3 regions of the Methylomonas sp. HW2-6 genome follow, and region 3 is predicted to be linked to each of the others. Evidence: riboswitches for the same ligand, from Rfam matches in the RefSeq annotation. Region 3 holds a riboswitch; each other region holds the start of a gene.
The links. A riboswitch is a leader RNA that binds a small molecule or an ion and turns the genes downstream of it on or off. The one in region 3 is predicted to bind cyclic di-GMP.

Region 1: it holds a riboswitch for cyclic di-GMP, as region 3 does, so the genes downstream of both, ACH518_RS08790 (hypothetical protein) here and ACH518_RS17360 (hypothetical protein) in region 3, are expected to answer to the same signal.
Region 2: it holds a riboswitch for cyclic di-GMP, as region 3 does, so the genes downstream of both, ACH518_RS15635 (hypothetical protein) here and ACH518_RS17360 (hypothetical protein) in region 3, are expected to answer to the same signal.

What each region holds. Positions count from the first base shown of each region.
Region 1 is NZ_CP184124.1:1,682,772-1,692,905, forward strand. It holds gene ACH518_RS08775 (amino acid adenylation domain-containing protein) at 1-1,822, shown strand, start outside; gene ACH518_RS08780 (amino acid adenylation domain-containing protein) at 1,898-6,910, shown strand; gene ACH518_RS08785 (ABC transporter permease) at 6,912-7,919, shown strand; cyclic di-GMP riboswitch class I at 8,247-8,323, shown strand; gene ACH518_RS08790 (hypothetical protein) at 8,423-9,181, shown strand; gene ACH518_RS08795 (VPLPA-CTERM sorting domain-containing protein) at 9,383-10,134, shown strand, end outside.
Region 2 is NZ_CP184124.1:3,231,518-3,241,651, reverse strand. It holds gene ACH518_RS15675 (helix-turn-helix transcriptional regulator) at 1-446, shown strand, start outside; gene ACH518_RS15670 (GNAT family N-acetyltransferase) at 591-1,028, shown strand; gene ACH518_RS15665 (formate--tetrahydrofolate ligase) at 1,233-2,906, opposite strand; gene ACH518_RS15660 (hypothetical protein) at 2,905-3,120, shown strand; gene rpiA (ribose-5-phosphate isomerase RpiA) at 3,110-3,787, opposite strand; gene ilvA (threonine ammonia-lyase, biosynthetic) at 3,940-5,463, shown strand; gene ppk2 (polyphosphate kinase 2) at 5,536-6,318, shown strand; gene ACH518_RS15640 (hypothetical protein) at 6,679-7,791, opposite strand; cyclic di-GMP riboswitch class I at 8,235-8,316, shown strand; gene ACH518_RS15635 (hypothetical protein) at 8,354-9,124, shown strand; gene ACH518_RS15630 (hypothetical protein) at 9,191-10,134, shown strand, end outside.
Region 3 is NZ_CP184124.1:3,613,386-3,623,519, forward strand. It holds gene ACH518_RS17345 (2-hydroxyacid dehydrogenase) at 1-785, shown strand, start outside; gene ACH518_RS17350 (hypothetical protein) at 840-1,574, opposite strand; gene ACH518_RS17355 (cytochrome c peroxidase) at 1,664-3,934, opposite strand; gene ACH518_RS17360 (hypothetical protein) at 4,210-5,217, opposite strand; cyclic di-GMP riboswitch class I at 5,271-5,347, opposite strand; gene ACH518_RS17365 (hypothetical protein) at 6,161-8,281, shown strand; gene ACH518_RS17370 (hypothetical protein) at 8,431-8,934, opposite strand; gene ACH518_RS17375 (hypothetical protein) at 9,201-9,941, opposite strand; gene ACH518_RS17380 (type III pantothenate kinase) at 9,938-10,134, opposite strand, start outside.

The DNA.
Region 1 (10,134 bases), 1.9 Mb from region 3:
GGTCGCGGTTCCCGCCGCCTGCCTGCACCAGCTATTCGTCCGCCAGGCGTTGAAAACCCCGGAACAGGTGGCGGTGATCGGCGAGGAGAGTTCGCTCAGCTACCGGGAACTGCACCAGCAAAGCGACCGGCTGGCCGTTTATCTGCAACAGCTTGGCGTCCAGGCCGATACCCTGGTGGCGGTGTGTCTGCGCCGTTCGCCGCTGATGCTGGTCGGCCTGCTGGGCGTCCTCAAGGCCGGCGGCGCCTATCTGCCGCTGGACGCCAACACCCCAACCGAACGCGGCAAACTGCTGCTGGCGGACAGCGGCGCCAAACTGATATTGACCGAAGCGGCGCTGGAGTCGGCTGCCGGCGAGATGACCCAGGGCCTGGACCTGCCGCGGGTTGCCGTGGACCGGGACTGGCCGCGGATCGCCCAAATCGACGAGCCGCCGCGGCAATTGGCGCGTCCCGAGCATCTGGCCTATGTCATCTACACTTCCGGTTCCAGCGGCCGGCCCAAAGGCGTCATGGTCGAGCACCGCAACGTCGTCAATCACAACCTGGCCGTCATCGCCGCCTACCAACTCAGCGGCAGCGACCGGGTGCTGCAATTTTCGACCATAGGCTTCGATATTTTCGTGGAAGAAGTGTTTCCGACCCTGCTCAGCGGCGGTGCGGTGGTGATGATGGACGGCGAACGCTTTACCGACGCCGGCTACCTGAAAAGCCTGGTACAGCGGCAGCGGGTCAGCCTGATCAACCTGCCCACCGCCTACTGGCATACGCTGGTGGAGCAAGACTTCAGCGACACCGCGCTAAGCCGGGTCGTGATCGGCGGCGAAAAAGCCGAAGCCGAAAAGTATCGGGTCTGGCGGCAACGCAACCCGAATATCCGGGTCATCAACAGCTACGGCCCGACCGAAACCACCGTCATCGCCACGCTGTACCCCATCGAAGCGGCCGCCGCCGACCAGCCGATCCCGCTGGGCCGGCCGCTGGCGAACACCCAAGTCTACGTCCTGGACAGCGACCTGCAACCGGTCCCGATCGGCGTACCCGGCGAATTGCACATTGCCGGCGCCGGTGTTACCCGCGGCTATCTCAATCAGCCCGAATTGACCGCCGAAAAATTCATCGCCAACCCCTTCGGTCCGGGCCGGCTGTACAAGACCGGCGACTTGGTACGCTGGCGCGACGACGGCCAGTTGCTGTTCATCGGCCGGCAAGACCAGCAGGTGAAAATTCGCGGCTTTCGAGTCGAACTCGGCGAAATCGAACAGGCCTTGCTATTGCATCCGAACATTCGCCACGCCGTCGTCGTTGCCCGGGAATTTGCCGGTGGCAAACAGTTGGTGGCCTATTTCCAGGCCGGGATAGCGCTCGAGACGGCGGAATTGATCGCTTATTTGCGCCAGCGCTTGCCCGATTACATGGTGCCCGCCGCCTGGGTGGCGTTGGCGCAAATGCCGTTGACCGATAACGGCAAGGTCGATCGCAAAGCGTTGCTGGCGCTGCCGGTCGAGCGCTCGGCAGAGGCGGGTTACGTCGCGCCGAGCAACGCCATCGAGGCCACTTTGGCCGACATTTGGCAGGACGTATTGGGTATCGGCCGGATCGGGATTCAGGACAATTTTTTCGCGTTGGGCGGCCATTCCTTGTTGGCGATCCAAATCGTGTTGCGGGCCAAGGCGGCGTTGGGTGTCGAACTGGCGCTAAGTACTTTGTTCGAGGCGGCGGACATTCAACAACTGGCCGTGGCGATTGCGAACAGCGGCCGCGCCCCGGCCGAAGATTCGTTGGCTAACTATCTGAAACATCTGGAGGCATTCGTTGTTTAACGGCATACGGCATCGGTGGTGCGATTCGGTTTCTGATCGCAGCCTGGGATTCATCCAATTCGCGGCAGCAAGTCCATGTTGAGCGAGTTGATCGCTAACGGCGCGCGCTTGACCGGGTCGCCGGCCGGAGATTTGTGCGTCGAAGCCGGCGCCGGCCTGCTGACCGACGCGGTGAAGTCCGCGCTAAAGGCGGAGAAGGCCGGGGTTCTGAGCTATCTGGCCGGCGACAAGATCGCCTGTCAGTCGTTTTCGCAGGAGCGCTTGTGGTTTCTGGACCGGCTGGGTTTCGGCGGCCAATACCATGTGCCGGGTTTGGGCAAGATCGAAGGGCCGTTGGATATCGGCGCGCTGGCCAAGGCTCTGGATTTTATTTACGCCCGGCACGAAGCCTTGCGCACCAATTTTTCGGTGCTGGACAACACGCCGTTGCAACGAATCCGGCCGGCGGCGGCGGTCGCCATCGAACAACACGATCTCAGCCGGTTTAGCGGCGAACTGCAACGCCGCGAACAAAAACAACGGCTGCAAAGCTTTATCGAGCAGCCATTCAATCTGGAGACTTCCGCATTATTCAGGGCGATGCTGCTGCGCCTGGCGGCGGAAACCCACATCCTGGCCTTGTGCTTGCACCACATCGTGACCGACGGCTGGTCGATGCGGGTGTTATTGAACGATCTGGCGGCAGCCTACGCCGCGTTTGTCGAAGGTAAACCGCCCGCGTTGCCGGCCTTGCCGGTCGATTACGCCCAGTATGCCGGTTGGGAGCGGGAAACCCACACGGATGCCAAACTGACGCGCGAACTGGCTTACTGGCAACGCCAGTTATCCGGTTACCAGAATCTTGAGATGCCGTTGGATTTTGCGCGTCCGGCTAGCGCCAGCGGGCGCGGCGCTTACTTCCAGTTCGAGTTGAGTTCGGACCAGGGCAAATTGGTTAAACAAGCGGCCAGGACGCGCAAAACCACTCCGTTCACCTTGTTTATGGCCGCGGTCTATCTGCTGTTAAAAAAATACAGCGGCCAGGACGACATTTGCTTGGGCATGCCGGTGGCCAACCGCAATCAGCGCGAAATCGAAGCTGTCGTCGGTTTTTTCGTCAATACCGTGGTGATGCGGATTAACCCGCTGGAACAAACCGGTTTGACGGTGAACGCCTTGCTCGAGCAGGTTCACACCGTGATTGTCGAAGGCCAGGAAAACCAGCAGGTGCCGATCGAGAAGATTTTCGATTTGCTGCAACCGGAGCGCGATTTAAGCCGCAGCCCCTTGTTTCAAGTCCTGATCAACTACACCCCGCTTCGGCTCAGCGGCTTACCGTTCGGCAATTGCCGCCTGGAGCCCTTGTTCGATTTCGAGATCAATGAAGCGAAGTTCGAGTTGACCTTCACCTATAACGAATTCGAAGACGAGCATGCGCTGATCGGGATCGAATACGCCGCCGATCTGTATCGGCCGCAGACGGTGCAGCGGATGGCGGAGCATCTGACCAGCATCATGCGCTACCTGGTCGAGTCGCCGCACGGCATGCTCGAGGAACTGGAGCTGCTGGATGCCGACGAACGGCGCAAGATCCTGGACGACTGGAGCCGCTCGACCGCCAATCAGGTTCCCGACGCCTGCCTCCACGAGCTGTTCGTCCGCCAAGCCTTGAAAACCCCGGAACAGGTGGCGGTGATCGGCGAGGAGAGTTCGCTCAGTTATCGGGAATTGCACGAGCAAAGCGACCGGCTGGCCGTTTATCTGCAACAGCTAGGCGTCCAGGCCGATACCCTGGTGGCGGTGTGTCTGCGCCGTTCGCCGTTGATGCTGGTCGGCTTGCTCGGCATTCTAAAGGCCGGCGGCGCCTATCTGCCGCTGGACGCCAATACCCCCGTCGAACGTAGCAAAGTCTTGCTGTTGGACAGCGGCGCTCGATTGTTGTTGACTGAAGCCGGCCTGGTCGAAGGCTTGCGTGAGATCCGCACCGGTCCGGCGATTCAGACCGTGGCGCTGGATAGCGACTGGCCGTTGATCGCCCAAAGTATCGGGCAACCGCGTCCCAGCGCGGCTCCCGAGCATCTGGCGTATGTGATTTATACCTCCGGTTCCACCGGCCAACCCAAAGGGGTGATGGTCGAACACCGCAACGTGGTCAATCACAATCTGGCCGTCATCGCCGCCTACCGTCTCAACGAGCGCGACCGGGTGTTGCAGTTTTCGACGATCAGCTTCGATATCTTCGTCGAGGAAGTGTTTCCGACCCTGCTCAGCGGCGGGGCGGTGGTGATGATGGACGGCGAGCGATTCACCGATGTGGCTTACTTAAAAAGCCTGCTGCAACGCCACCGAGTCAGTCTGATCAACCTGCCCACCGCCTACTGGCATACCCTGGTGGAGCAAGACTTCAGCGACACCGCGCTGAGCCGGGTGGTGATCGGCGGCGAAAAAGCCGAAGCGCAAAACTATCGGGCCTGGCGGCAACGCAACCCCAACATCGCGGTGATCAACACCTACGGCCCGACCGAAACCACAGTGATCTCGTTGCTGCATCCGATAGATCCGGCCCACGAGCCCGACCAAGCGATACCGCTCGGCAAGCCGCTGGCCAACACCCAAGTCTACGTGCTGGACAGCGCACTCAAACCGGTGCCGATCGGCGTGCCGGGCGAACTGCACATCGCCGGTGCCGGCGTCGCTCGCGGCTATCTGAATCAGCCCGAATTGACCGCGGAGAAATTCATCGCCAACCCGTTTGGGGCCGGCAAACTGTATAAAACCGGCGATCTGGTGCGCTGGCTGGACGACGGCAACCTGGCCTTTATCGGCCGCCGCGACCATCAGGTCAAGATTCGCGGGTTTCGGGTGGAATTGGGCGAGGTCGAAAGCGCGTTGGCCGAGCATCCGGCGGTTCGCTTGGCCGTCGTCATCGTCAGCGAACGCCAAGGCAACAAACAATTGTTGGGGTTTTATACCCACGCCGGCCAACCGCCCGAGCCAGAAGTCATGAAGGCTTTTCTGCGCCAAACCTTGCCCGATTACATGGTGCCGCTGGCGGTGCTGGCACTCGATACCCTGCCGATGACGCCGGGCGGCAAAATTGACCGTAAGGCACTGGCACAGCAAGCCGAGAGTTGGCTGGCCGGGCGCGGGGATTTCAGCCCGCCGCGCGGCCAACTCGAACAACAACTGGCCGAGATTTGGCGGCAGCTGTTGAACGTCGAGCGGGTCGGCGTGAACGACAATTTTTTTGAGTTGGGCGGCCACTCCTTGCTGACCGTGCAACTGATCAGCCGGATTAACGCCATTCTCCCCGACAGCTCACTGAATCTTGCCGATATTTTCAAATATCCGACGATAAAAGCCTTGACCGATTATCTAGAGCGCCCGCTGGAAAAACTGACCAATTCAGCGTATTTGCTTAATCTGCGCTCGGGGATTCCGACGTTTATCGTGCCGGGCATGCCCGGCTTGAGCGACGGCTATTTCGAACTGGCGGAGTGCCTGAAGCGGGAAGGGCCGGTTTACGGCTTGCAAATGAAAGGCTATAGCGACGAGCCGCCGGCGACGACGGTCGAGGACATGGCCGCGCACAATATCGCCCAGATCGAACGCGTCTGGCCGCAAGGGCGGATCAATTTGTACGCGCACAGTTACGGCGGCACCGTGGTCTACGAAATGCTGCGCCAGTTGCAAGATTCGGCCTACGAAATCGGCGAAGTGGTGTTGATCGATAGCGGTTTGTTGCTGCGGCAAAGCAGCGTGGACAAGGCCTCGGTCAAGGCATTCTGTAACTTCATGCTGACGAACGCCGGTATTTCGCCCGAGCCCTATCGCGGCGCGATCGCCGAAATTTTAAAAACCAAGCCCTACGCGGAGTGGAAAGACTGCTTTGCGTCATTATTGGCGGACATCATTCCGAATCTGGACGCCGGGCATTTTCGGAAAATCTGGCAAGTGACCGAGGCTTCGATTACCGCCCGTTACCGTTACACCGCCAAGTTGCCGTATCGGGTGACGCTGGTGATCGCGGAAGGCAGTAAAGGTTGGTTGGCGGCCAACGAGTGGAACGATTATTTTCAAGCCGTCAATGTGATCAAGGCCAAGGGCGAACACTTCTCGGTGGTCAAGCAGCCGTATTGCGCGGCGTGGTTGCGAGAGCTGAATCCCGAAGCGGCGGCTCAGTCGTCAATGCTCGCCGCGCCGCCGCTGGTCGAGCCGGACCAGACTAGCAGTCTGCTGAGCGTCAGAGGCTTGGAGAAACACTATGGCGAAGTGGCGGCGGTTGCCGGCGTCAGTTTCGAGCTGCAAGCTGGGACCTGCTTTGGCTTGCTGGGGCCGAACGGCGCCGGCAAAACCTCCACGCTGGAAATGCTGGAGGGCATACTCAAACCGAGCAAAGGCGACATCCTGTTTCGCGGCAAACCGATCGATAGACGCTACAGCCAGCACATCGGGATTCAGTTTCAACATACCGCCTTGCCGGAAACCTTGACGGTGAAGGAATGCTTGCAACTGTTTCAGAAACTGTACCCGCGTAGTCTGCCGCTCGACGACATTATCGAGGCCTGCGCGCTAGGGGACTACATCAACCGCGATTCCCGCAAGCTGTCCGGCGGCCAGCGGCAACGCTTGTTGCTGGGCATCGCCTTGATCAACGATCCGGACATTTTGTTTCTGGACGAACCGACTACCGGTCTGGACCCGCAATCGCGCCACAACTTCTGGAGCTTGATTCGGGACATCAAACAGCGCGGCAAGACCATCGTCCTGACCACGCATTACATGGAGGAAGCCGAGCAGCTTTGCGACGAAATCGCCATCATGGATCAAGGCCGAATTATCGTGCAGGACACGCCGGAGAACTTATTGCAGGAATATTTCGACGGCGTGCTGATCCGTCTGCCGCGGGCCAGCGGGCTGGCGGAGCTTCCAGGCTTGCCGTTCGCGGTGAGTGCCGGCGCCGAAACGGTGGAGTTCGTCACCGCCAATGTGGAAGCGGCGATCTCCCAACTGACTCGACTGAATATCTCGTTGGAAGGTTTGACGGTCGCCACGCCGAATCTGGAAAACCTGTTTCTTAAATTAACCGGCCACTCATTGAGAAGTTGAGATGAAGCATTTTTTGGCACTGCTAACAGCCCGCAATATCGAATTGATCCGCGACAAAGCCACCTGGGTCTGGAATTTCGTGTTTCCGGTGGTGTTGATCGTCGGCATCGCGGCGATATTCGACGACAAGGATACCGCGCTGTTCAAAGTGGGCGTGGTCGGCGAGGCCAGCGCGCAGATCAGCGCGTTCAAGGCCACCCAATATTTGCAGTTCATCGACTACCCCGAGCTGGATAAGGCGCTAGCCAAACTGCAGCACCATCAGTTGGACATGGTGATCCGGGGCGGTTCGGAAAGCGGTTACTGGATCAACGACAGTGCCGCGCAAGGCTACTTGTTGGAAAAAATCCTACTGGCCGGCGATCAAGCCATTACCTGGAAAAAGCAAGTGGTTTCCGGGCGGCAGGTGCGCTACCTAGACTGGGTTTTGCCCGGCATTCTAGCGATCAATATCATGCACAGCAGTCTGTTCGGCGTCGGTTTCACCATCGTCAGATACCGTAAAAACGGCGTGCTTAAACGCTTGAAAGCCTCACCGGTCAACGCCTTCGAATTCCTGTCGGCGCAAGTCGTCAGCCGGTTGGCGATGTTGATGCTGGCGATCGTGCTGCAATTTGTGGCGATGCACGCCTTGTTCGACTTTTTAGTCCAGGGTGCTTTTGCGCTGTTGGCGCTGATTGCGGTACTCGGTTCGGTAACCCTGATCAGCCTCGGCCTGTTGATGGCGAGTAGAACGAGTAGCGAAGAATTGGCCTTGGGCATCCTCAACCTGCTGACCTTGCCGATGATTTTGCTTTCCGGGGTCTGGTTTTCGCTGGAAGGCGCGCCGGCGCTGTTGCAGAACCTGACGCTGATTTTCCCGCTGACCCACATGCTGCAAGCCGCGCGCGCCGTGATGATAGACGGTGCCGGATTAAGCGATATTGCGCCGGCGTTGTTGACGCTCTCGGCAATGACGCTGCTGTTTCTGACCAGCGCTGCGCTGCGCTTCAGATGGGTGGAAGAGTAGCACCCGGAATCGCGTCAGTTCCGGCGGCGGCGCGGGATTTCACGCGGCGATTGCGTGAGATAACTTAGTTTTCGAGGACCGGCGCCGGATTCGCCGTGCCAAGCCTTGTTATTCCAGGCGAATCAGATTTGGCCTAGTGTTTGCTCGTCGCTAATTGATTCGAAAACCCGACTTTAATCTGCCTTCGCGGCCTTTCCGTTGCAGCGTCGCTACGCCGCAACTCCGCCTGCGTTTTGTGAGGAGATCGTCGGGAGCTCGAGTTATTGGAAGGAATTGCTGGAAGCTCAGGAAGTAATCGTTCGCGGAAGCAGCGATGCCGCAAGGATTGCGGCGCAACGCCACACCCGCCGCGAGGCGGAGCCGGAAAGCCACGGGTCTTGGAACAAGACGGCCGGGTTACCGGCGGGCAAGGTTTGCCGATAGACACGGCGTCGGCCGCGTCGATTTACAAACTTGGAACCCGCCGCATAACTTAACCATCGATAAATCTACAAGGAAAAACCATGTATCTATTTAAAAAACATAGCCACAAATTGGCCTCGGCCGGCGTTCTGGCAATCGGTCTATTCGGCGGACTGTTGACAACAACCGATGCCAACGCGGCTCTTGTTAGCGGCGTGGCGAATTTAACAATCGACAATTCCGCCTTTACTTCGGCTGTACCGGGTAGCGAAGGTTGGTATATCGCTAATTTCTGGGATAAAAACCATAACGCCACGCCGATCACTCTGGATACAACCGGAGGTGTCGCGCTGAGCCAGACCGGAACCTTTAGCGTGTCGTTGGCGGTCAATACCAATACCTCGACCATCAACTACGGGGCCGCTCGCAAGCAACAAGCCACGACGATGGACGCCGGCAACACCGCGGCCGGTCAAATCGGCTTGAGCGGTGCTTTCCGGATGGAGCCGGCGGCTGGCGGCACCTATCTCAATCCCGCCGATTTCTTTTTGAAAAAAACCGCCGGTCAATGGGACATCTATACCTACAGCAGCGGCTTTGGCCAACCGGCACTGTTCCGTTTGGTCAATGCCTCGGAATCGGTTAACGCCAACGGCGAGTTATCGCTGAGCGGCGACGTGTATTTCACGGCTCAATCCTTTTCCTGGAACTTGCTGTTGAATGGTAGCCAGTCGGTCAAGCTGGGTACTTTCAGTCTGGCGCCATCGGCAGTGCCGGTACCGGCGGCCGTTTGGCTATTCGGCAGCGGATTGTTGGGGCTATTGGGTTCAGCGCGCGGAAAAATCAGATTGTCCGCCTAAGCCGCCAGCCGGCACCGTCGTCGATCTGCCCGGCAATATCGGCGGTGCCGATCCAATTTATCCCAGCCGCCAGTTACACCGGTTCAATCCCGGCGTCGGATGTAGCGCCGAGCGTTGAACGCTTTCGCCAGCAATGGCGCGGGCGCCTGGGATTTTCAGTTAGGGCCGGTATTGAAATCACCTCTAAATCAAGGAAACAAAATGAAATCTTTAAACGTTGTCGTGATCGCCGCATCGCTGCTCGCGACATCCGCGCACGCCGCCACCGTGGCCGGCGGTTCGTTGATCCTCAACCTGGACCGGAACGCGTTCGCAGCCGGAATCGACTTGGATAACACGCCGGCGCCGTCGATTTATGTAGAAGAGTATTTCGACGCTTCGGCGGCTTCGAAAACATTTGCGCAGTTGCGCGACTCCAACACGCCGGTCGATCTCACGAACTATACGGCGAACGAAATCTCCGCAATCGGCCTTGAGTTCACCGTGAACGGCGCAAGCGTCGCACCCAATCCGACCAATCGGCACAACAGCCCGACGACTTTTAGCTTCGATCCCAATAACATCGCCGCCACCGCGACCGGAAACATCGGCTTGGCCGGCGGGATGCGTTATCGAGTCGATGTCGATCCACCGACCAACAGAGTCTTAATGGCCGATATGATCCTGGCATATAACCCGGCGGAGCAGCAAAAAACGCCGGAAAGTTCGGCGTGGGTAATCTATAACCAAGTCGGTTTTTCGGCCGTCGCTTTCGAATTGTTCGACGTGACAACGCAGTTAAACGGCAATGTTCTGACCTTGAACGGCAGTTTGGGGTATGGCTGGGGCTTCGATCATCTGGGCGCCGAAGTCGCTAGAGCCGCCAACGCCCGCATCGGCACCTTCAGTTTTCAAACCACGGTAGTCCCGCTGCCTGCCGCCGTCTGGATGTTCCTGAGCGGCGCACTCGGATT
Region 2 (10,134 bases), 380 kb from region 3:
CCTATTTGCTGGATGCAAGCTGGACCGCCAGGGCCTGGAACGCGGCGGCGGCCGAGTTGTTCGTCGGCTGGCTGGATGCGGATAGCGCCGAACGCAATTTGCTGCGTTTCGTGTTCTTGCAACCCGCCGCGAAAACGCTATTGGCCGACTGGCCGGAACGCGCCCGGCGGCTGGCGGCGGAGTTTCGTGCCGATTTCAGCCGCCGGCCCAAGGATGCGGCATTACAGGCTTTGATTGACCCGTTGCTGGCGCAGAGCGCCGAATTTACAGACTATTGGCAGGAACAAGCGGTGTTGCACCGTGAGGGCGGCGAGCGTTGCTTCCATCATCCGCAACGCGGCACGCTGCGTTTCGTGCAAACCACGCTGTTGGTCGCCGCCCAGCCCGATTGCAAGTTGGTGTGTTTGCAGCCGGTGGCGGTGGCGCCAATCGGCAAAACCGGTTAAGGCACGACAAGCAAAGCCGTCGTTTACGATATGGAGGCGCCAAGGCCGCAAGCGGAGCGATTGGCCCGCTGCCTTTTGGCTTTGCGGAGCGATGCCAATACTTAATCCCGTTGTAATTATTTGATCCTAATTCAGCAGACAAGCATGTTCGAAATCGCATCGCTAACAGCGCCTGACCGCGCCGAATGGAACCATCTGGTTCGCCAATACATGGCGTTCTACCAAACCGTCCGAACTGACGCGGAATACGACGCGCTTTGGCGACGGCTGATAGAAAATCGCGAGATCCATGCGGCCGGTGCGCGGATCGATGGTGCGCTCGTGGGGTTTGCGCATTACCTGTATCACGCCAGTGGCTGGAGTGCCGATGTTTGCTATCTGCAAGATTTGTTTGTCGATCCGCAGCACCGCGGCCGCGGTATCGGTCGGGCGTTGATCGAATTTGTCGCCCGGCAAGCGCAATTAAAACAAGCGCCCAGGCTTTATTGGTTGACCCAAAGTTCCAACGAATCGGCTAGGGCGCTGTACGATAAAGTGGCGGCGCATACCGGGTTTATTCGTTACGAAAAGCCGCTGATATAAGCGAATGTCAATCGGCTAAACGAGATTGGTTTGCTTGATCGGCTAGCGCTTTCCGTTCGGCCGAAATGTCAGGTTTAACCGCTTGTTTTGGCGCTCGCAACTCCGACAAAGAAAGAATAGCGAATCCCTCGCAGCATCGAGAGATTCGCCGGGTTAATTAGCCAAGGGCTCGGGGCCGCGGCGGCGACTGTCCTGCCAAATCGGTTAGAATAGGCCGCTAATCACGCCGTCGTCGCTGATATCGATACGTTCGGCGGCCGGGACTTTCGGCAGGCCGGGCATGGTCATCATGTCGCCGGCGATAGCGACGATAAAGCCGGCGCCGTTGGCGAGACGCACTTCGCTGATTTCCACGTTATGGCCGCTGGGCGCGCCCTTGGCGTTGGGATTGGTCGAGAACGACATTTGGGTCTTGGCCATGCAGATCGGGAAGTGGCCGTAGTTAGCTTGCAAGGCCTTGATGTCGGCCATGACTTTCGGGCTGGCGCTGACGCTGCCGGCGCCGTAAAGCTTGGTGGCGATGGCTTCGATCTTGTTCCACAACGGCAGCTCGTCGTCGTAAACGTAATTGAAGGCCGGCTCGCGGTTATCGACAATGTTCAACACCTCGCGCGCCAGCTCTTCCGCCCCGGCGCCGCCGTGCGCCCAATGCTTGGCGATCACGCATTTGGCGCCCAAGCTTTCGCATTGGTTTTTCAGCCATTGGATTTCGGCGTCGGTGTCGAAGGTGAAATGGTTGATGCTGACCACGCACGGCAGGCCGTAGTGGTTTTTGATGTTGCTCAGGTGGCGTTCCAGGTTGGCGAAGCCTTTTTCCAACGCGGCCAGATTTTCCTGGTTCAATTCGTCCTTAGCCACGCCGCCGTGGAATTTCAGCGCCCGTACTGTCGCCACCAACACCACCGCCGACGGCTTCAGACCGGACATGCGGCATTTGATGTCCAGAAACTTCTCCGCGCCCAAATCGGCGCCGAAGCCGGCCTCGGTGACTGCGTAATCGGCCAGTTTCAGCGCGGTTTTGGTGGCAGTGACGGTGTTGCAGCCGTGGGCGATGTTGGCGAACGGGCCGCCGTGGATGATCGCCAGATTGTTTTCCAGGGTTTGCACCAGATTGGGTTTGATCGCGTCTTTCAACACCGCCGCCATCGCGCCGTGGGCGTTCAGGTCGCGGGCGTAAACCGGGGTGACTTTGTCCGATTTGTAGCCGATGACGATGCGGCCCAGGCGCTCTTTCAAATCGGCGCGGCTGGTGGCGAGGCACAGAATCGCCATCACTTCCGAGGCAACGACGATGTCGAAGCCATCTTCGCGCAGATAGCCGTTGGCTGCGCCGCCCATGCCGACCACGATCTTGCGCAAGGCGCGGTCGTTCATGTCCATCACCCGCTTCCATTGGATGCGGCGCGGGTCGATGTCCAGCTTGTTGCCGTGGTTGATGTGGTTGTCGATCAGCGCCGACAGTAGGTTGTGGGCGATGCCGATGGCGTGGAAGTCGCCGGTAAAATGCAGGTTGATGTCTTCCATCGGCACCACCTGGGCGTAGCCGCCGCCGGCTGCGCCGCCCTTGACGCCGAAGCAGGGGCCCAGCGACGGCTCGCGCAAACAGATGATGGTTTTCTTGCCGATGCGATTCAGTGCATCGCCCAAACCGACCGTGGTGGTGGTTTTGCCTTCGCCGGCCGGGGTCGGCGAAATGGCGGTGACCAGTATCAATTTACCGTCGGCTTTATCGGTCAGACTGTTGACGTATTCCAGGGAAATTTTGGCTTTGTAATGGCCGTATGGGTCGAGATGTTCGGCTGGGATGGCGAATTTTTCTCCGGCCAAATCGATAATAGGGCGCATTTTTGCTTGTTGGGCAATTTCGATGTCTGACATGTTGAATATCCTGGAAACTAAATTAAAGCTCGAAGCGGCGAGGAGACCGGCTGACGGCGGAAATGGCGGCTATTTTAGAGGGCAACGGCCGCAGCAGCCAGAAAAAATCGGCGGAGCGGCGTCTTTTATGACCTGCCGAGGGCAGGGCGGAACAACTAACGCTTGCCGCCCGGTGGCGGCAAGCTTGCTTAGACAGGCGGCAATCAGTAACTGATGACTTCGCTACCTTTACCGACCAACACTACGTCCGCGTCGCGCATCGCGAACAGGCCGTTGGTGATGACGCCGGGGATGTTGTTGATCGCTTGTTCGGTGCCGACCGGGTCGACGATGCTCATATTGTGCACGTCCAGAATCTCGCAGCCGTTGTCGGTGATGTAGGGTTGGCCGGTTTCCTTGTTCATCCGCAGAATCGGTTGGCCGCCCAGTTTCACCAATTGGCGGGCGACGAAGCTGCGTGACAGCGGCAGCACTTCCACCGGCAGCGGGAACTTGCCCATCACGTCGACGCACTTGGTCTCGTCGACGATGCAGACGAATTTCTTGCTGGCGCCGGCGATGATTTTCTCGCGGGTCAGCGCGCCGCCGCCGCCTTTCAACATTTTGCGGTGCGGAGTGACTTCGTCGGCGCCGTCGACATAAATGTCCAGGTCGCCGCTGTCGTTCAATTCAATGACTTTAATTCCGATCGATCTGAGGTGCTCGGTGGTTTTGATCGAGCTGGACACGGCGGCTTCGATATCGTTTTTGAAGTTGCAGTCGGCCAGTTGGTTGATCAAATGCGTCACCGTCGAGCCGGTGCCCATGCCGATGATCGGTACGTTTTTCAGGTATTGCAATGCGGCGGCGGCGACTTGTTTTTTTAATTCGTCTTGAGTCATGTGTGATGGTCCTGATGGTTATGCTCTTATGAGTCCTGACACGGCTTTCAACCCGTCATTGTGTGGGATAATACCCGATTAACGCTGATCGCTCAGCAGTTTTTAAGGCCAGGAATGCGCGGCGCGACAGGATGCTGGCGCCGAGGATAGCGATGCTGAATTACATAGAAAAAATATTGCGGGCCCGGGTTTACGACGTGGCCGAGGAAACCCCGCTGGACTATGCGCCGACCTTGTCCGAGCGGGTCAACAACCGGGTCTATTTGAAGCGCGAGGACCTGCAGCCGGTGTTTTCCTTCAAGCTGCGCGGCGCGTATAACAAAATTGCGTCGTTGACGCCGGAGCAGACCGCCAACGGCGTGATCGCCGCCTCGGCCGGCAACCATGCCCAGGGCGTCGCGTTGGCGGCGAAACGGCTCGGCATCAAAGCCTTGATCGTGATGCCGAAAACCACGCCGGAAATCAAAGTCAAATCGGTCAAGGCGCGCGGCGCCAAAGCCGTGTTGCACGGCGACTCCTACGACGACGCCTACGCTCACGCCATGGAATTGGCCGCCGAGAAAGGCATGACCTTTATCCACCCTTACGACGACCCGGACGTAATCGCCGGCCAGGGCACGGTGGCGATGGAAATTTTGCGCCAGCGCAACGGCGAGATTCACGCCATCTTCGTGCCGGTCGGCGGCGGCGGCTTGATTGCCGGCATCGCCGCCTACGTCAAATTCGTACGGCCGGAGATCAAAGTCATCGCGGTCGAGCCTGACGATGCCGATTGCCTGAATCAGGCCTTACGCGCCGGTGAGCGGGTGGTGTTGGAGCAGGTCGGCCTATTCGCCGACGGCGTCGCGGTCAAGCAAATCGGCGCGGAACCGTTTCGGATTGCGCGCCAGTTCGTCGACGAGGTGGTTACGGTCGGCACCGACGAAATCTGCGCGGCGATCAAGGACATTTTCGACGATACCCGCTCGGTGGCCGAGCCGGCCGGCGCCTTGGCCGTGGCCGGCCTGAAAAAATACGCCGAACTGAACGGTTTGCAGCAACAAACCCTGATCGCGATCGACAGCGGCGCCAACATCAATTTCGACCGGCTGCGCTATGTTGCCGAGCGGACCCAGGTCGGCGAGCATCGCGAGATTTTGCTGGCGGTGGCCATTCCCGAGTCGCCCGGCAGTTTCCTGAAATTCTGTAAAGCGCTGGGTAAACGCAACATCACCGAGTTCAATTACCGCTATTTCGACCCGGCCATGGCCCAGGTCTTCGTCGGCATCAGCAGTAGCGGCGCCGAGACCGACAGGCAGCAATTGCTGGAGCATTTGGCCGCAGAAGGCTTTGCCGTGACCGATATGACCGGTAACGAGTTGGCCAAGGACCACATCCGGTACATGGTCGGCGGCCATGCACCCTACGATGTCAAAGAACGGGTTTACAGCCTGCAATTTCCGGAGCGGCCCGGCGCCTTGTTGAAGTTCCTGATGGCATTGGGCAGCCAATGGAATATCAGCCTGTTTCATTATCGCAACCACGGCGCCGCGTTCGGCAAGGTGTTGATCGGTTTGCAGCTCGGCGACGCGGAAGCGGTGCATTTCGAACAATGCCTGAACGCGTTGCAACTGCTTTACCGGCAGGAGACCGGGAACCCGGCCTACCGCTTGTTTGCCGGCGGTGCTTCGACTTAGCCCGGTTTCGGCAAAAACTCCGGGAGCGTGCTATTTTCCAGTAAACCCTTCAACCCGGAACAGGCGGCGGACATGAGCAAAAAACACCAAAAACAGGCCGAGGCACCCGATTACAAGGACGTGCTACACGAATTGCAGGTGGAACTGGTCAAGCTGCAAAATCATATTATCAAGCACGGCGACAAGATTTTGATTTTGTTCGAAGGCCGCGACGCCGGCGGCAAGGACGGCGCCATCAAGCGCATCATCCAGCATCTCAGTCCGCGCGAAATCCGGGTGGTCGCGTTGGGTAAACCGTCAGACCGCGACAACAGTACCTGGTATTTTCAACGCTATACCGCACATCTGCCGGCGGCGCAGGAGTTGGTGCTGTTCAACCGCAGCTGGTACAACCGGGCCGGGGTGGAGCGGGTCATGGGTTTTTGCAGCGACGACGAATACCACGAGTTCATCGAAACGGTTTCGCATTACGAGCAACTGCTGGTGCGCTCCGGCATCAAGTTGCTGAAGTATTACCTGGACATCAGCAAAGGCGAACAAAAAAAACGGCTGGGTCTACGCCAAAAAGACCCGTTAAAGCAATGGAAAATCAGCCCGATCGACAAAGAAGCGCAAAAGCACTGGCAAGCCTATAGCGAGGCGCGCAACATCATGTTCGCCAGAACCCACCACTTATCGGCGCCGTGGACCATCGTCAAAGCCGACGACAAAAAACTGGCCAGAATCAATTTGATCAAGGATTTGCTGTTCCGGCTGGACTACAAAGGCAAGAACGAAGCACTGGTGTTGCCGGACGCCGATATCGTGTTCAGTTACGAAGAAAGCTATCTGCACAACGGCATGATTGCGCCGTGACCGGTGCGGTTTCGGCCGGAGTACACCGTCGCCGTTGAGGCGGCATCGGCTTGGTCCGGGAAGGCTGGCAATGCCAGCCTTCCCGCGGCCCGATCGTAAATCACACCCGACGGCCAGGATTTTTCAGCATCCCACTGGTCCAACCGACCGCTACCGACATCCGTTGCGCCGGAATCCGACCGTCGTCTCCGGTCCAGCTCCGGCCGCGCCGGAAGATTGCTCGCCTCAACTCGCCTTGATCGAAACCGCCCAATTTGGCGCAAGGCTATTGAGCTGCGTCGAGCCGGCCTTGACTTTTGTCTCCCCAAACGACCGCCTGCACGCGTTGCCTTGTAACGGGCTTCAGGAATTTCGCCGGTTTCACAGGCTTAATTCGCCCGATGCAACTTGTTTTACCGGAATGCAGGCGGGGCAGGATACCTGCAGCAACTCGCCGCTATGGCGGTGGCGGATCGGCCGGGCCCGGCCGTCGGTTTGGTTCATGGCCTGAAATAGCCGGTTTTCCTCGGCGATCACTTCATGTTCGTGTTCGAAAGGATACAGCCCCGGCGCCAAGCCGCCGCCGGCGATGAAGTGTTCGCTATCCAACAGCATCAATTTGGCGTGCAGCAATTCGTGCAATAAAGCGTCGGCCGGAGCGATGCTGCACGCCGGGGTAGCGTCGCAGCCGGGGTCGCCGAGCAATTGCGCGCCGAGGCGGGTATCGAAACGGATCGTCACGCTGCTGATGCCGAATTGGTTGCCGAATGCCACGGTTTGCCAAGCGCCGGCCTGGTAATCCAACCCGATTTTTTGGCCGCGTAATTCGCCGATCAGCGCTACTGCCTGCGGATATCGCGAAAAATAGTCGGCGATGGTTTGCAGATCGGCGTTGACCGTGGGTGGGTCGCCTGATTTTTTTTGGTAGAGCGATTGCAGGAACTCGGCGATGTCGGCTGCCGCGGCGGAATTAACCTGAACGTTCGTCTGTTTTTGGCTGTAGGCGGCGAGAACTTGCGCCGCTGACGGCGGATGCCGGTGGCGCAAACGAATCACGCCATCGCCGCTGTTGGCGCTAGCGCCGAGCGGACTTGGCAAATGCTGGCCGGCCACCACGTTGACCGGCAACAGTTCATCGGCGCCGACGCTACGCGAGACCGCGCTGAGGCCGATACAAAAACTCAATACCAGACCGATGCCGCGGCGGCGGTTGGCGTCGGCCCAGGTTTGCTCGTGGCGGCGGGCATCTTCCTTCAGGTACAGCGCATAGCGTTCGGCGATGGCTTGCAATTCGGCGAAGGCCGCCGGCTCGCTCCGGCTCAGGTCGGCTTGACAGACCAGGGCCGGGCGGCCGCCGATTTGGCAGGGATGCAGAAAATTGCAATCCGGATGGTGCAGATACCAACGGTTCAATGCCGAGGCCAGACCGGCTAAATCGCCGATCGGCGGCTGCGCGCCGGCAAAGGCTTGGTGCAAAAGGTCGATTTCTGTCATGCGGGAAGGTTCTGGTTTGAGTCTGCCGGCGCGGGGCCAAGTGGTTCAGCCACTGTAGCAGCGGTGTAACCAGACCGGCAAGCCTTGCTTGTCTTGTTGCGCTCGCTACGCCGAGTCTGAGCGATAAGGAAGATTTAGCAACCAATACAACAGCATAGACACGGCCTGAATCCCGGATTCGCGCGGCCGTGTAATACAAATGTATTACGTTTCATCAAACTGTAACCGACGCGTAACGAAAAACCTCGATTTCAACTGAAATAATTTGCCGCAACTGGAACTGCGCCGGAATGCGCGATGGTTCGCACAGTTACGGATCGGACAGGGAGCAGGGACGGCACGCAGACGGAGCGGCGAGGGAAGAGGTTAGGGAGTAGGCGGTGGATACAAAAATGGTAGCGGGGAGAGCGGCGCCATCTCGGTGCATTGGTAAGACTAAGGAAGTGTGTAAAAGCCAAACCCGTCGCGAGGCGGGGACGGAAAGCTACGGATGTTGCCGCCAGGCAAGATGGCCGGGTTGTCACCTTGTGTATTTATGGTTTTTTAAAACATGAGGCTAAAAATGAACAAATTCTCTAAAACTTTGGTTGCGGCGGCTCTGTTGGCCGGTGCTGGTGCGGCTAACGCGAGTATCTCAGTATTGGGTTCTACCGATGCGACCCGCGAACTATATTTCCAAGCATACGACAGCGTTTCCAAGCTGACTTACAGCCTGGACTTGGGTATCACTTTGTTGGATCTGGTCAACAACTATTCCAGCGAGACTTACACTATCAGCCGCGATCTGAGCAGCGATGCCAACTGGACTGCGATGACTTCGGTCGCAACTTACAACCCAGCTAACGTTCAGTACGTATTGGCGGTAGGCCGTTCTTCGAAATTGTTCATTACCCAAAAAGAAGGCAATCCATTGCCGGCTTACGATGCTCCGCTAACAACTAGCGGCGTGGCGACTGTGATTACCAACCACGCTCAGGAAATCAACGTAGGCTTGGAAAACAATCCTGCGTTGAACGTCAGCAAATTGGTATCGGACACTGAGCCGGCGAAAACCGGTCAATGGGCTTCCGGCGGAAACTTGCCGGACAATATCTGGGGTACCACCGGCGGTTCGGCTGCGGCTGTTGCATACGGTCAAAAAGCTGACTTTTGGTATGCGAATCGTACCGATGTAACCAAAGCTGCCGGCCAATGGCTGTTGTCCGGCAACACTCTGGAATACAAAGTATTCCCAGTTAGCAATGTACCGCTGCCGGGCGCAGTCTGGATGTTCGGCGCCGGCTTGATGGGCTTGTTGCGTGCAACCCGCCGTAAATGGGCAGTTGCCGAGTAAACCGCTTTACGGGCGGCGGTGAAGCCGCCGCCTGCTTTTCAGCTTTAACCCACACGAGACACGACCATGAAAAAATTAGTATTAGGCGCGGCTATCTCCGCAGCAATGTTCGGCGCTGCGGCGCAAGCGGCGATCCCGACCATCGACCCGGCCAACACGCGCGTGCTGTACATTTCCGGCGCTACCGCTGCCGCCACCTTTATCGATCGTCTGGTGACTTCCACCAACGTTGATCCGACCGACCGTATTTGCGACCCAAGCAGCCAAGTTTATCGCTTCAGAGATACCGGCAACACCGAGCAATTTGCGATTTACTGCAAAGCCAACAACACCGGCGCCGTCGGCGCGAGAAATCCCAGTCTGCCGACCGGCACAGCGAATGCCAATCTGTTGGTTTATAAAATCAACACCGGCGGTTCCGGTACCGGTGTGACCCCGGTGGCGCAAGCGACCCCGTTGGCCTTCCTGAACATCGCCAGCGGTTGCACCGAAATCAGCGCCGGCAATTTGAGCACACCCGCCGATATTCAGTGCACCAACATCAACAACAACCAAATCCCGGACATGGGCTTGTCGGATGTCGACCCGATCCAGTTCAGAGGCAACAACGCGATTAACGGTGTCGATATCAGCGCCACCGACGTCGCCAAATTGACCGTCAAAGCCGCTGCGGCCTTGAATTTCGGCGCGCCGGTAACCTGGGACTTGTACAGAACCTTGCAGGCCGCGCAAAAATCCACCAACGACCTGCCGGCATCCTGCTTGATCGGCGATCGGAACGAAGTGTGTATGCCTAGCCTGACTTCTGCGCAAATCGCTTCGATCCATGCCGGTAAATGGGCGGACTGGAATGCGTTGAAAGTCGGTAACAGCGCCACTGCGCCAGGTTTGCGCGACTGGGCCCTGGATCAAACGACCCCGGTTTCTGCATTCGGTGGCGGCACCGTCACGATTGCCGACTTGGCGCCACCTGATGAGAGTGGTTCTGCTGGTATTGATGGAGCGACATT
Region 3 (10,134 bases):
TGAACGTCGCCAACAAACGCTGCCGGATCCTGGGAAATTTCGGCGTCGGCTACAACCATATCGACATCGCGGCAGCGAGGGAACAAGGTTTGGTCGTGACCAATACCCCCGGCGTACTAACGGAAAGCACCGCCGATATTGCTATGACTTTATTGCTGATGACGGCACGGCGCGGCGCCGAAGGCGACCGCTTGGTCCGCTCCGGCCAATGGCGCGGCTGGTGTCCGACGCACATGATGAGCAGCGACGTCACCGGCGCCACGTTGGGATTGGTCGGCTTCGGCCGCATCGCCCAGGCCATGGCCCGCAAAGCGCACCACGGCTTCGGCATGAAGATTTTGTACGTCAAACCCAGCCCGGCCGATCCGGAAATCGTCGCCGATCTGCAAGCGGTGCGGTGCGAGACACTCGAAGAACTCTTGCCGCAGTGCGATTACGTGTCGCTGCATTGCCCCGGTGGCGCCGACACCCGGCATCTGATCGACGAACGCCGCTTGGACCTGATGAAACCCAGCGCGCACTTGATCAATACCGCTCGCGGCGATGTGGTCGACAGTAAAGCCTTGATTCGGGCGTTGCGGGAAAAGCGCATTGCCGGTGCCGGCCTCGATGTTTACGAAGGCGAGCCGGACATCGACCCCGGCTTTTTGGCATTGGAAAATGCGGCCTTGTTGCCGCATTTGGGCAGCGCCACGATCGCCACCCGCACGGCGATGGGCGAAAAAGTGCTGGCCAATTTGCAAGCGTTTTTCGCCGGCCGGACGCCACCGGACCGGGTGGTGTGAGGCCGGCGGCGCGGCACGTCCGACCCCGACCGCCGGTGGCTGAGATCAGACCGATTATTCGCTTCGGCGTTTTTTCAGACCCAAGATACCGATCACGCCGGCCAGAAACGACCACACCGCGGCCGGCAGCGGTACCGGCGAGGCTTCCAGATGGTTATCCATCCGCACGTCGGCGTATAAACCTTCGGTCTGGCCGGCCGCCAATTCGAAGCCGAACAGGCCGCTAGTGCCGGCTCGTGACACGTTCAGGTCATTGAACGCGGTATCGACCCGGTCGGCACCTTGCCACAGGCCGTCACCGTTAAAGAAATCGATCGCCACGGAACTGGAATCGGTGGCCGAGCCGGCCGCCGCGCTGAGCAGATAATCCAGACGCAAATTGATGGCGTAGCGATCGCTGCCGTTATTGCGAAACTCCAAGCCGTACCAACCCAAATGGTGCGCATCCAGGGTACCGTTCGCCAAGGTGCCGCTGGCGGCAAAGGTGTAATTGAAATCGCCGCCGGTCGACAACTCAGGATTGTTGGCGAGCACCGAGCCGACGCCGTTGATTTGCACTTGCGAATATTCGTCGCCGGGATTGGCCGGAGCGTCGATCTGCTGGAAATAGCCGACGATCTCCAGGCCGGACAGATCCCCCGGATTGCTCAGGTTGACGATGCTCTCAATACTGTAACTTAACGCTGCGGAACTGTTGAAACTTGTAGCGGCAGTCGCCGTACCCGCGGTAAACAGCCCCAACCCTGCCAGCCATACCAGAACGGCTCTGTGTTTTATTGAAGTTTGCATAAGTTAATCTCTACTTGACTTTTGTGTCCGGAAATCCCGCGCGACTCGGCGTCGCGCGGGCCGGTGTTTTCGATACGGCATTCAGCCGCTCAGTGCGCCAACAACTGGTCGAACGGCAACAGCGGGTCGACTGAACCATTGGCACCGACGGCCGGGACGACTAATACTTCGTCTTGCGCCAGATCGGCTTGCAACGGATTGCCGGATACAACAGCTTCATGGTTACCGTCGTGGCCGTTCGGCACGATCACCTCCGGATGGTCAAACGGCGCCTTTTCATAGCGCACCCGGTCGTCAGTGAACGATTTCAGGTACGCGATCAATTTGGCCCGGTTAGCCGGCGAATTGATCGACGACGAGATGGTACCGACCTGCTCGTGCAAAATATCGTTGTGGAAATTACCTTGCCGGCCATAAAACTCGATCACCTGTTCCAGCGTTGCCATACTGCCGTTATGCATGTACGGCCCGGTCAGCTCGATATTACGCAGGGTTGGAACTTTAAAGGCCGCCTTGACTGCCACGCCCAGATTTGCGGCATTGGCTTCGTTGCGTGCCGAGCTGGGCGACGGAATGAAAGCTGTGGCCGGATCCGCACAGTTTTGATTGCGCGACACACCCTCCCGACTGCCGTCCGCCTGGATACCTTCCACTGCGGTAAAGTAATAAGGCTCGGAAACGTCGGTATTAATCGCAATCGCGGTGATGAAATCGCAAGCGCGAATATCCTTAACCAGACGATCCTTGATCCCGGCGGGACGGTCCTGCAAATACTGAAGGTACTGAGCGGCAAAGGATAGCGGATTGCCGAAATCGTCGAGACCGCCAACTCCTCGGTCGCCATTCGGATCGGCAACACCGGTGTTGATGTACCCCAAGTCCATCAGCAAAGGCATGCCGTCGCTACTGAAATCCCGGGTTACCGGATTGACATATTGGGTCATGCCGGCTGCTCGCGCGCCGCCGGAAGGACCGAACGCATCCGGTCCGTACGAAATTGGTGTCGCTGCCAAACCAAAGGTTTTGCCGGGCTCGGGCTTTAACAACGCCGCATTGGTAGCGACCGCGGCCAGACTCAAGCTCGGGCCGGCATGACACAAATTACAATGATTGTTGAAAAACAAGTTGCCGCCGTCTTTCAGCGCTTGGCGCTTGGCCTCGGTCTCGGCCGGCGTGGCGCCGACAATATTGGTCCAGGTCGGGCGCAGACTGGCATCCACCGGGCTCAAATCGAAAGGCGATTGATCCGCCACCAAGGTCGACTGGTAAAGCTGGAGCGCCAAGCCGAAGAACATCGGGAAATTGGCCTCCATTTGGTTGTAGGCGGTTTGTCCCGGTGGAGCACCGAACGGGCCGATGCCGCTATAAGACCAGTATTTGGTATTGAAAGCCTGCATGATCAGATTTTTATAGGTCGTATTCAGACCGGGCTTCAGATTTCCGATGCTGCTCAAGCTATAGGGGCCCAACACACTGTCTTCGTGGTGCACCTTCTGATGTTGCAAGGCTTGGCGTCCCAACAGCTTGCGGCCGATATCGGCCCATGTCCGCTGCCTGCAGCTCATTTCGGTATCGCTCAAACCCGGCGCCGTCGCCAACGATGCTAAAGACGAGTTTTCCAGATGCAGCTTTTCTTTAACCACCGAGCGCGAATTGAGTTTGACCCAAACCCCGGCATTCGAGTCGCGTTCACCCCAGGGACTGCTACCGTTAAAGATATTGTTGGCCCGCCCGTCCCAGAAATTGCGGTGGTTGAACACCGCATTGATTACAGTCGGCGCATTCCGCGGCTCCACCCGCCGGGTACCGGTTTGGTTAACGTGAAATACCGCATCGACGCTACGCGAACATTGGTCGGCACTGCCGCTGAAACGCGAAGCGCCTTTGAAGTCGCCGCTAAAGGTACCGGACGACGCCACCACATCATCGGTGGTAAAGGTCACGGCGCTGAATTTATCGGCCGGATCGGACAGCCGGTGCAACGGAAAGTCTTGCGAACGCAAGGTATGATTGGGGCCGCCACCGCCCGACGCCAACGTATCGAACGTCTGCCCGCTGGCTTTGCTGCTCTTGGCGCCGGGATTCAGCTGATTTTTGACCCGGGCGTCGGCCCCGGCGTGAAAATGGCAAGACCCGCAGGCCATGCCGTCGCTACCGACGCTCATATCCCAAAATAAGGCCTTGCCCAACGCAATCGCTGCCGCCTTATTCACCACGATCGGGCTGGAACCGTCCAACAAACCCGGCACCGGCGGCACCGGTACCCGCTGTAACGATACCGGAACCGGTCCGTGGGCCGCCACCGGCAGCGCCGCCAGCGAAGCGATCGCTATTAAAAAGATTCTCGGAAATACCTTCATACCTGCCTCGTAAAACCCGCTATTCACCCGGCGCCGCATCTGCTTTGGCCCCGGTCTGGGAGTCGGATAAAGACTGAACCTGCGCATGCCTTCGATTGCATCCGTTCAGTCGAAACCAAAGAAATCAGGGCCGGCCCCAACCTAGACAACCCCGGGAACCGACCACTAAATTATTGTGAGCGCCAGCTAATCGGGACAACATCGGACATAAGGCATTTGGACCTTGTTACCCGAGCACGCCCCATTCGGCAAAGCGGATAGGCTGGCGCTGTAAGCTAGACCGGTTTTTTTCGACCTAGCGCGGTAAAACCCAATAGAGCCGAACCGAACATCCAGACAGCTCCGGGCAACGGCACCGCACTGACTCCGGTATTGTTGATGGTCAACATATAGTTTTGGCCTGCACCGATTCCGCAATTTTGACCATTGGCATTATCATCCGGGCAACTACCCGCCCAGCCGATCAAGTAATAACCGGCTTTCAAGCCCTGCAGGGTCAACATCGCCTCGCCGGCACTCAGGGTCGCGAAACCGGTGTAGACGTAGGGTGAATCTTGGTTGACGTTGGTGAGTGCCGTACCATTCAGCGGATCGCTGGCACCGCCGCCGTATTGACCGACATTTCCGGGGTTGGTGGCACCCGCGAGCAGACCTTGAATCTTATCGCCATCGCCGTTAGTGAAGGAGTAGCCGGCATTGGCATAACCGATCCATCCGTCATGGCCGCGGACTATGTTTCCGCCGCCGCCTTCACCCAGCCAGCCGTTGCTGCCCTGAGTCAAATCGGCGCCGGGCACACCCAGCAATCCCGTGCCGCCCAGACCAGGAGGCGCGACGTAACCGGCGACACCGCCATCGTAAGGCCCGCGCACCTGACTCCAGGCATGTCCGTAACCGCTGCCGTCGGCGGCACCGGTAACCATGGGCGCGGTTCCGCTGGTCCAGATCGAAAATCCCGGATAGTTCATCGGTGCCGTGCCGCCGTTTTGTTTCAGATTGACCGTGACATCGAATCGAGTACCCGCGGCGACGTCGGCGTCATCGCCGACCTGAAAAATCCTGAAGGGTGGCGTATGGGTCCAACCGTAGTTAAAACCGGTTCCGTAGTCAGCCCAAGCCCTTTTCGGCGCCTTGCCGGATACGCTAGCGCTGTCGCCAGCGTCGATAACACCCAGACTGGCCGGACTAATAGCGGCGGCCTGTCCGGAATAAGCGGCCATAACGCTGGCGCCGAGCGCAGCCAGAATTGCGCGGCGTAAGCTCTGTTGATTAATGCCTATCATATTGATGCCTCAATAACTGATTCGAAGTGAAGAAATTGCATAATTGCCTAGTCCAGGGCAGTCAGGCCGTCTCGCCGTGAGACCCCTGAATTTCCGTCTCCTCCTCGCGGCAGGTTCGGCTTTTTCCCGGAGGTGATATCGCGTCCGTTATCACTCGAATGAGAAAGCACAATTTGTACCTATTTTTTTTAATTAATTTTCAATAAGTTACAATCAATCCAGCCAAGACTTGCGGATTTTGCCGCAGTATTGGCCGTCTGCGGCAACGCCTTGGTCAGCACGACAAATCAACACTAATACCTCATTAAATTCATTAACTTATTAAACATTCACAGCAAAAAAACGGTTACCAGCCGATCCGGCATCGGTAGCGCGGTGCAGCCGGAAAACAGCTGGGTAACGACGACTAACCGCCCGGCAGGCCTAAGCTGCAACGCATACTCTAGTCCGTTGTTTTAACTAATGAATTACCCATAGACACCGTTTGTGTAAGTCCGGTTGGCCAACCCCAAGTCGCCTGCAAATGCATAAAAAACACACATACTGTGTGATTTCACTTAGCGTGTGCGCGATATCACATAATTTGGATTTACCCGGCACCTGCATCCGGGCAACAGCGCGAGTCCGGTACCGCCACTACCGGACGATCGGATACCGAGATCCACACCCGCGAAAACCGCGCAATCCTTAGGTTTTCAGTCGCGCCGCCTAACACTGGAAAACTCGCGGAAACGATAGTCGATAGCAAACCGCCGATTTTCCCGTACAAGCCGATCGCCAGACAAAAAAACGCCAAAATTTTGATTTATAAAGGATTTATATAAAAGAGGCATGGCTATTGCTATCCGCAACTATCAATTGACCGCCCGGTCCGAGGTAGCCGCACCGCTGCCTTGTACACCATCGGCTCAATCGCATGGCCTGAACAACGACGGATAACATTATGAAAATACGCTATAAACGCGCGCTGGCATTCTCGGCTGCGCTCGGCATCGGAACCATTGTGACGCCACCCCCGGAAGCGCCATTTACCGGCCACGGCAACCCGGAAGTTTTAAGCCGGTTGTACCAGCGCTGGAAATATGCTCACGAACAATCCTCCAGCCCGGACAACTTGCAAATCGGCTTGAGCTATTCCAAGGCATTGTCCGCACGCTTCAGCCCGGCCGCCGGCCACCTTCAACTGAATCTGCGCACCGGGCGCTTGCAGGCAACGGTATCGGGTTTACCGGAAACCGGCCAATACGAACTTTGGTTGCTGGACAATCATAAGCAGTCTCGGCAAGGATTGCGCGTCGGCCAACTGGAGCCGGCGGCGGGCCGCCATGGTTTGACGCTGCAACTCGACCCGCAGCGAATGCGGAACTTTACGCTTGACGGCGCGGCAATCGTCCTAGCCGGAACCTCTCCCGAAAACGGCGGCCTGCTGTTCGGCTCGCCCAACCTGCTGCAGCGGCTTTATTTCACCGAGCACGACTGGCCGGGCGCGAACCTGGCTGCCGCCGGCGGCGAGATCGCCGCGAATCGCCTGCCGTTCGAATTCTTACTGCCGAAGACCGCTCAAGCCGGCAATTTCGGGAGCGAACCACAGTTAGCGCAGCTGATAGCCCGCGGCCAAAAAATATTTACAGAAGAGACTTTCGGCGGCAACGGACGTACCTGCGCCACCTGCCACCGGCCGGATAACAATCACACGATCGACCCGAGTTACATCGCCAAGTTACCGAAAAGCGACCCGCTGTTCGTCGCCGAAACCCGGCCGGAATTGGCCGATCTGGAAAAGCCGGCACTAGTGCGCCAGTTTGCCTTGTTCGTCGCCCACGCCGACGGCTTCGACCGGCCGCCGGTGATGCGCAGTTCTCCCCATCTGTTGGGCATGGCCAATACCCTCACCTTCGAGCGTGCAGTAAATCCTGGTTACGGCAACGGCGAGTTTCCGCAGGACGAAGAATACTTCAAACGCCACGATGACGAAGCGCAGCAATCCGGCAGGCACACCGAAGCCATAGGCTGGTCCGGCGACGGCGCCCCGGACGGCGGCTCCTTGCGTGACTTCGCCAAAGGCGCGATCAAGCAGCACATGCCGAAAACATTGATCCGGGCCGAAAACATCGATTTCAGATTACCCAGCGAAGACGAACTCGACGCCTTGGAAGCCTATATGCTGTCATTGGGGCGTAGCGGCGAATTGAATCTGGCCAATATGTATTTCAAATCGCCTTTGGTGCAAAACGGCCTGATGTTGTTCAATACCAAGAACAATCCGAAAGCGGCCGACGGCTCGGTGATTTTCGGCGCCACGGCAAACTGTAACGGCTGCCATTCCAATGCCGGCGGCATCAGTTCGACCACCAATGCCAATCCGACCCGCGATACCGGTGTGGAACGAATGCGCGACCAATTGCACCATTTGGCCGACCCGACGCTGGCCTATGACGGCGGCTTCGGTCAGATCCAACAAAACGACTGCGGCCCGAATTATGACGAAGTCTGTTTTAGCGACGGCAGTGTTGCGCCGAGCGGTACTACCTCGCGGCCAGCAGGACACCATGGCTTGAACCGCTTTAATACGCCGTCCTTGGTCGAAGCGGCCGACACCGCACCGTTCTTTCACAACAACGGCGTAACGACGCTGGAAGAAAGCGTCGCCTACTACAGCTCCGATGCCTTCAACAGCTCGCCCGGCGCATTTACCTCTAGTAAAGCGAATCGGCAAGGCAAATTGGATTCGTCGCAAGTAATAGCCGTAGCAATGTTCCTCCGTACGATCAATGTGCTGGAAAATATCCGCAGCTCCAATTCGTTGGACAAAAAAGCGTTGGAACAGAATGGCGAACAAAGTATGAAGTCCCTGAAGCTGGCAATCGCCGACACTCAGGACGCGGTGGAGGTATTACAGCAAGCGGTAATCAATCCTTATCCGGAAGCTTTGGAAAAATTGCAGCAAGCATTGAATCTGGAGGCAATGGCCTGCAACCGATTTTTTCCGGGCAAAACCGGTCTGCTGCGCCGAGCGATTGCGCTGAAAGAGCAGGCCCGCAACCTGATGGTTAGCGGTGGCTAGGCCAAGCGGGCGGAATGCGGTATGGAATATTGCTGCGCAGGCAAGGCCGACACTGCCGCTTGCAAGCCTTGCCGCGGCGGATTTCGGCAGGCATAAAAAAAGCCGGCGAGGCGCGCCTCGTCCGGCTCTGGAAGGACTTAAGCCGGAGCTTAAGCTTGGACCAGCGTTTTCCGGCGTCCGGTGTAAAGGAAACCCAACAAAGCGCTTGTCATGAACCAGATAGAGGCGGGAAGAGGTACTACAGAACCACCGCCTTGGTTAGCAGCAGGCTTGATATCGAAGCCGTACAGCAAAACCAAATTGTTGGTAGGCACACTTGTTTTGGCAAAACTCAACAAATACATGTTGCCAAGCAATGAGCCATTAGCCGCTTCACCCAGCCACTTACCCGCATCCCACAGACCCAATTTAAAGCTGCCCGTAGCAGTGTAGCTACCGATACCTGTAAATGAGTAAAGTGGCGCGGCGGTATTCAAATCAGCATTTGCTGCGAAAATACCGAAAGTTTCAGAGCTCGGTAATCCAAACAGGCTAATTGACAAGAAATTACTATCTCCGTCAGTTGACTCCCAAATGGTACTCGCAGAACTTGCAGACGAAACGGCCAACAATAACGCGGCAAGCCATAGTCTTAAAGATAAAAGCGTTTTCATGGATATTCCCCATTAGTTAACGTTAACAAACGGCCATTCCTCTGGCCATACAACTGGAATTGGCGATTTTTCCGAAATTGCCGCCTCCAAGCCGAGAGCAAAGACCGCAGCCTCCACTCCAAAATAGATTATACAAAAAACGTGCCAAAATATCCAGGCCTGGGATTTCAAGGAATTAGCTCGGCCGAACAACAGCCAATGTAAAATAAGCTGACACAAATTCCGGGAATTTAAGTCATTCGCGTTTCGGCTGCGCCATTTTGGCGCTATTTGCAATCCGCAGCCGGAATCCGCTGATATCCGCCGCTCCCCGGAAAAGCGGCAGCGGCGCCGAAATGCAGGAATAAAGCCTGACGGGTTTTGCTGCGCTGTCTAAGCTCGGCCCGGACACCACGCGCGGCAAGTTGCTCCTTAAACGCCAGCGCTCTCGCTCTATCGACAAATACACCCAAAGATAGCGCGCCTTTAATCTCTCCGTCCGGAACCATCCAGACGTCGTCAATGCCTTTGGCGTGCAACGTCAACTTGTTAAGCCGAGCCTGCTCGGCATCCTTGGCCGGGGGCAAGTAGAGCTGGTAATCGGCGGAAACCGTCGTTTCCCGCACAAACGGCTTCGTGAAAAGCAAGGGTTTGCCGCGCAGCCAGCGCTGCAATTCGCGGTCGTCGCTGAACGGCCCCGCTTCGTAACAAATCACTCGAACCGGCTCCGGCTTCCCGGTTGCCGCCGGCAGCGATTTTTTTTCGGATTTAACCGCGGCACCCGCCAATTGTTTTGGCTTAGGCGCCGCAAAAGCGGCAGGCGCGGTCAAGCGTTGCAGTTCGGCGGCATCGCGATCCAGGACCCGCGAAATCGCCACGCTACGAAGCGCGGCATCCCGTTCGGCAACCAGTACAATCGACGGCAGAGCGGCCTGGACTTGGTTGGCCGGCGTCGACGCACCAAAATGGAGCTTCCAGAAAAAAAATAATACATTAGCCAAACACAACAGCAGAAAAACCTGCTTCATCCCGATGCCTCCGCTTCAGCGCAGTAGTGCAACAAGCCTTTGAATACCAGCTGCGAATCCAACACTTTGTCACCTGCAAGTTGCTCCGCTAACTGTGCTGAATCGCCCCCCGTCAACAGCAATCGATACGGTTGGTTTTGCCGGCCTAGCGCGGTTTCGACCAAGCCGACAGCCGCCCACAGCACTCCGGCGT